Regions from separate parts of the Pseudoalteromonas sp. PAB 2.2 genome, predicted to be linked through region 1. Evidence: riboswitches for the same ligand, from Rfam matches in the RefSeq annotation. Region 1 holds a riboswitch; the other holds the start of a gene.
The links. A riboswitch is a leader RNA that binds a small molecule or an ion and turns the genes downstream of it on or off. The one in region 1 is predicted to bind lysine.
Positions count from the first base shown of each region.

Region 2: another riboswitch for lysine. It lies ahead of lysC (lysine-sensitive aspartokinase 3); the one in region 1 lies ahead of dapA (4-hydroxy-tetrahydrodipicolinate synthase).

Region 1 is NZ_LYPI01000015.1:61,017-64,302, reverse strand. It holds gene BWD47_RS14235 (2,3,4,5-tetrahydropyridine-2,6-dicarboxylate N-succinyltransferase) at 1-498, opposite strand, end outside; gene dapA (4-hydroxy-tetrahydrodipicolinate synthase) at 513-1,397, opposite strand; lysine riboswitch at 1,535-1,730, opposite strand; gene BWD47_RS14225 (DNA-3-methyladenine glycosylase I) at 1,913-2,608, shown strand; gene BWD47_RS14220 (YdiU family protein) at 2,617-3,286, shown strand, end outside.
Region 2 is NZ_LYPI01000020.1:40,821-44,106, reverse strand. It holds gene nhaD (sodium:proton antiporter NhaD) at 1-1,021, shown strand, start outside; lysine riboswitch at 1,107-1,279, shown strand; gene lysC (lysine-sensitive aspartokinase 3) at 1,361-2,740, shown strand; gene BWD47_RS17130 (4'-phosphopantetheinyl transferase superfamily protein) at 2,717-3,286, opposite strand, start outside.

The sequences.
Region 1 (3,286 bases):
TTTTTTAACGACAACGCCCTCTACAATCACACAACCTGCGCCGATAAATGCATCATCTTCAATAACCACAGGACTGGCACCAATTGGTTCAAGTACGCCACCTAACTGAACCGCTGCGCTCAGGTGAACATTTTTACCCACTTGTGCACATGACCCTACTAAAGCGTGGCTATCGACCATAGTCCCTTCATCAATAAATGCTCCGATGTTTACATACGCGGGTGGCATAATGATCGTGCCTTTAGCAACGTGCGCACCTCGGCGAACACTGCTACCGCCAGGGACCATACGTACACCTGCATCTGCGGCAAAGCCTTGAGGGGCTAAATTGTGCTTATCAACAAATCCACCAGGAAACTCCGTGTTTGTGCCATTTTTAAAGGCCTCTAAAATGCCTTGTTTTACTTCAATATTGGCATGCCAGTTGCCATTCTCGTCTTGTGTTGCGGCACGTACTGTGCCCGATTCTAAGTTATTTAATAATGCTAACCAGCTCATGATAAAACCTGTTTTTAGTTCCAAGATAAAATTGTGTTGTTTGCGTGGGTGATGCTGTCTGTATGCTCAAGCTCTAAATGAGTCAGCGGTGGACGTAATTGCGGGGTGTTTATTCTACCTTGCAGGTGCATCAGTACTTTTACGGGAATTGGGTTTGCGACAGCAAATAAGCTTTGAATTGCGCTAGACCAATCGGTGAATAAATTGGGATGTTGACCGCTTAAACTTCGTTTAACAAACTCATGAGTTTGACTTGGCCATGCATTCGCCGCCACTGACACTAAGCCTTTAGCACCCGCTTGCGCAAAATATGGCATCAGTGCATCGTCACCACTAAAAATGGCGAGCTTAGGTGAGGCCGTTCTAAAGCCTTCAAATTTGCCGATGTCACCACTGGCTTCTTTAAGTGCCCACAGGTTTTTATGATCGGCGAGGTTTTTAATGACGGTAGGTGAAATCTCAACAGCACTGCGTCCAGGTACGTTGTATAGCATACATGGGTGTTTACTCGCATTTAGTAAGCTTTCAAACCAATGAGTTTGGCCAATAACGCCAGGCTTTGCATACAGTGGCGAACCTAACAAGTAGCCATGAATAGGCAGTTGATTGCAGTACTCGACCCACGCAACTTGCTGCTTAAGGTTCATACCACCAACGGCAACCATAAGCGGTACGCTAGGGGTTAGCTGGCATACGTGCTCAACAATGGCTTGTTGTTCTTTGAGTGAAAGAGCAAGCCCTTCACCGGTACTGCCCAGCAATAAAATACCATTGTTGGCAGCTTGTTGTTCAGCCACAAGCTGTTCAAGGGCGATGTAGTCTACCTCGCCAGATTCAGAAAATGGCGTGATTAGCGCTGTCCATAATGGATAGTCGTTTAAATCAAAATTGTTGATCATCTCTCACGAACTTATAAGGTATTCGAAGAGTCAGTGCGGAAACAATTGAATGGAGCCGCATGTCGTCATTCGAACAAGGTATAATTCGAAGAGCGAATGGGCTTAAAATAATAAAGACGCGACGGCCTTATTATACTAAGACCAGAAGCTCTCCACCAAACTTATCAATAGCATTGCTATTGTTGGTGACAGTCGCTGGGATTCAGCCCAGTCGCCCGAAATAAGCACCCCACAAACGGTGTTACTTCTCGGCGTTAATTTCCCCTCACGTATGATCAACAGAGTCTGTGCTCTTCCCATACGCTACCTGAATAACGCACCTCTTCCAGCCCTTTATGCTCGCTTTAACGTTAAAGCCAACATAATGAAATAGGGTATTGGCGCTGATTAAAGCATTTTAGCCTTCTAGGTGTCAAGGCGGTGGATTTGTTTTTTATTGACCAATTAAGCAATCGGGTTACGTATAACTTCGTTTTTACGTACACTTAGAACGAAGCAGACGAATTGGAAGAATGATGGAAAAGTTTACCGACATTTATCAACGAGCCGTTAAAAGAAAAGGCAGTGAAGAAATGCTGCATGCACTGTTATCAAACCCGCTCGATGATGCTGATATTGCTAACATAGCGGATGATTTATGGTTGGAGGAGTTCACTCGTAAGGTATTTCAAAGTGGATTCTATTGGTCTGTAATCAATAATAAATGGGCGGGGTTTCGTGAAGTATTTTGGGACTTTAGCGTCGAAAAACTATTGATGATGCCACCTGATATGCTCGAACAAAAAGCGATGGATGAGCGAATTATTCGCAATTTCAAAAAAGTGCAAACAATCCCTGAAAATGCTTACATGATCCATGAAGTCGCTGAAAAAAATGCAAGCTTTAGCCAATTTATTGCACAGTGGCCCAGCGACAACATTATTGGTTTATGGGCTTACTTGAAGAAGCATGGCGCACGCTTGGGCGGGAACACCGGCCCTTATGCGTTGCGCGCGATGGGAAAAGATACCTTTTTGCTCTCGCGAGATGTGGAAAGTTATCTACGTGCTCATCAGCTCATTGATGGGGGATTGCAGACCAAAAAATCACAGCAAGCGGCGCAGAACTTTTTCAATGAACTACAGCAGCAAAGTGGTTATAGCCTGCAAGCACTGAGTCAATTAGTTGCTTATGGAGTGGGTGATAACCGAGTAGGCATTGCAACACCCTAAGGAATAATATGAAACTGCACACCCGATATACAGACATTAGTGATCTGTTAGCAATTGAAGACACCCCAACAGCGGTTTCTGACCCGAACTTATTGTTATTTAATGCTAATTTAGCTCGCGAGTTTGACATTAGCACTGACCCTGAGTTTTTAGCAAAACGTTTAAGTGGCTCAGAGGTAGATAACGCTGTAAAGCCTGTGGCGCTTGGCTATTCGGGTCATCAATTCGGTCATTTTTCGCCGCGTTTGGGGGATGGTCGTGCGCACTTGCTTGGTGCCATTGAAGATAAACATGGCGCATTATGGGATTTGCAATTAAAAGGTGCAGGTGCAACGGTTTTTTCGCGTGGGGGAGATGGTCGTTGTGCACTAGGTCCTGCCATACGTGAATATATCATGAGTGAAGCCTTGGCGGCCTTAGGTATTGCAACTACCCGTTGCCTTGCTGTTGTAACGACTGGAGAAACTGTTTACCGACAACCCCCACGACCCGGTGCCGTTGTAACGCGTGTGGCGAATAGCCATATCCGTGTTGGTTCATTTCAATATTTAGCAACTCAAGGTGATATTGAAGGACTTGAGAAGTTAGTTGAATACGCAATTAGTTGTCATTTTCCTGATATCAAAAGTGAAGGTGAGCAGCGTATTACAGACTTTTTAGCGGCGGTAATCGATAAGC
Region 2 (3,286 bases), on a different contig from region 1:
TATGACCTTTGTCGCTTATTTAAACTCGAAAGGGTTTATTCAAAATATTGTTCACAAAATTATGCCAAATCAAATCAGCGAACGAAAGCTGATGTTTTTGATTGGTGGTTTTGCGTTTTTGTTTTCTTCTATTTCCGACAATATCACAGCAACATTAATTTCGCTTGCAGTTGTGATGTCGCTAAAGCTTGATCCAAAAAAATTAATAAAATACGCGACCCTCATTGTATTCAGTGTGAACTCTGGTGGGGTATCACTTATTACGGGTGATGTAACGACCTTAATGATTTTCCTTGATGAGAAAGTCACCATCGGTAACTTGTTATTGCTTATTGTGCCTTCACTTGCAAGTGTGGCGCTATTGGCTGTTATGCTATCTACGGGGATGTCAGGGAATGTCGTATTCGAAAAACAAGCTGCCCGCCGCATAGAAAAGACCGACATCACCATTGCGGTGATCTTTTTCTCGACGATTATCGCAACCCTAACACTCAGTGTGCTTTATAGTGTGCCACCACTATTAACCTTTTTATTTGGTTTGTCGTTAATGTTTTTAGTGGCGCAATTTTTAATGCGCAAGAAAGACGTTAACAAAAAAATTATTGATTATATTCGTGAAATTGAATACGACACGCTCTTATTCTTCGTGGGTGTATTGCTACTCGTAGGTGCGCTTAAAGAAGTGGGTATGCTGTCTAAATTTACGCACTTATATGAGCTTATGGCGCCTGAGTATGCAAACTACTTAATGGGCTTGTTGTCGGCTGCGGTTGATAACGTGCCGCTAACGGCTGCATTACTGAAAGCCGATATTGTCATGAGCCCTCAGCAATGGTTATCGTTTACCTATGCAACAGGTGTGGGAGGCTCAATGCTTATTATCGGCTCTGCAGCGGGTATTATCGCAATGAGTAAAGTAAAAGCATTAACGTTTATGAGTTATTTAAAAATGTCGCTGTATTTATTAATAGCTTATACAACGGGTTATTATGGCTCATACCTAGCGGGAAGTTTTATTTAATACTTGACAGCTAGACGTCTAAACGATAAGTTTCAAAGCCTGCTTTTTATAGCAGGCTTTGTTATTTTAACCAGGTGTTAACTTAACATTCAGAAGAGGTGCGATACTTAGGTATTTAATGTGAGGTGACGATTGCCAATGACCATTAAAGAGGGAAGTACTCGCCGAGGAAAGTAATCGGTCGTCGCGGTTATTTTTCGGTTTATGGGGCTGAATCCTCAAAACTGTCACCAAACTAGGTGGAGAGCTTCTGGCAGTGGACTACTCTTTTTTATCAAAGCACCCCTTGCCGAGTTCTTCTTGAATTAATGTGGATTGTTACCCACAAAAGGAGACGACATGAATACCCAATTAGCCGCCAACTCGAAATCAGATTATGTAGTTGCAAAATTTGGTGGCACCAGTGTAGCTAACTTTGACGCCATGAGTCGTTGTGCAGAAATTGTCTGTGCAGATAATCAAGTACGCGTTGTTGCAGTGAGTGCAAGTGCGGGCGTAACCAATCATTTAGTTGCACTGTGTAAAGGTGATTTAAGCGCAGCACAGCGCGATGAACACATCACAGGTGTTATTGCTATTCAAGAAAATATTTTAGCTGAGCTGTCGCTGGATGCCGATTTAGCTCATGGCTTTGATGAAACCTTAAAAGCATTTCAAACGCTTGCAGCAGCAGGGGCTAAATCGGCCGCAGAGCAAGATGAACTGCTGAGCTTTGGTGAGCGCTTGTCATCTTATTTATTTACTCAAGTACTGCGTGGTCAGGGCTTAGATGCTGTGCGATTTGATGTGCGTAAAGTCTTAAAAACAGATAGTCAATTTGCAAAAGCTACCCCAAACATTGCTGCAACAGCCGCGGCAGCACAAAAACATTTAGTGCCCTTATTAGCAGAACAAGTTGTGGTAACCCAAGGCTTTATTGGCAGTGATGAGCACAACCAAACAACCACGTTAGGCCGTGGTGGTTCTGACTACAGCGCGGCATTGCTTGCAGAAGCAATTAACGCTAAAAGTGTGCATATTTGGACTGATGTAGTGGGTATTTTCAGTACAGATCCGCGTTTATGTGTAAAAGCCACGCCTATTGCTCGACTAAGCTTTGACGAAGCAGCTGAAATGGCAACCTTTGGGGCAAAAGTATTGCACCCCGCGACTATTTTACCGGCAAGTCGCAGCCATATTAGCGTGTTTGTTGGCTCAAGCCGTGAACCGCAATTAGGGGGCACATGGATTGAAAAAGAAAAGTCAGAGCAGCCTGGTATTCGAGCAGTCACACAGCGTAAAAACCAAATTCTTTTAACGGTTAAAAGCCCAGAAATGCTTTTAGCCAGTGGTTTCTTAGCGCGTGTTTTCACTATTTTAAGTGAGTTTAATATCTCGGTTGATTTAGTAACAACCTCTGAAATCAGTGTGGCAATTACCTTAGATAACGCACCTAACGCATCACGCCCAGAGCTTGATCAAGCCTGTTTAGATAAACTCTCTGAGTTTTGTCATGTATCGGTTGAGAATAACTTAACGCTGGTGGCATTAATTGGTTCAGAAATTCAATTACGTCAGCAAGAAACTAACTTAATGCAGGTATTGAGTGATTTTAATATTCGCTTAATCTGCCATGGTGCAAGTAAACATAACCTGTGCTTTTTAGTTGAGCAGAGTGAGTCTGACCTTGTTGTTCAAGCTATTCATAGTCGTTTATTAGAAAGCCAAAACGCGGCGTAAGTCGTCAAATGTCATAAAAGAGCACTGCCAGTCAGTGCTTTTTTGTGCCACCACGCTGATATCAAAATCATTTACGGTTCGGCTTGATGCGGTCAAGCTATGTTTTTCAATTTCCTCAAACACATTTGGGCTCAAGAGCTTAGCGATAGGCTGTGCAGTTGCTTTGGCCAACGCTTCTTTGAGTGTCCAAATTCTAAAAAAACACCCAGCTTGCTCGTTTATATCGCTAAAGGCGCTAATTAGGTTGACTTCCTCTTGGTGATAAAAGTGTTTGGCAAGTTTTACAAAGGGACGTGTTTTTGTGCAGTGTTCAATATCGAAACCAAATTTATGTTGCTCAGGGTTGAGTGCTGCGCCGATAAAACCACGCGAATGCGATAAACAGGCCCAAATGGGCTCACCCTCAGGCGTGTGTAGTTTAAGCTTGCTGTCTGCGTCATCAAATTGGCTTGAAATGTCGCAAAGAGGTGTGTTTTTAAATGCTGGAACGCTGAGTTTTAATAAATACTTAAGTGTTAACCGCGTGGCAATGTACTCTTGTTTTGC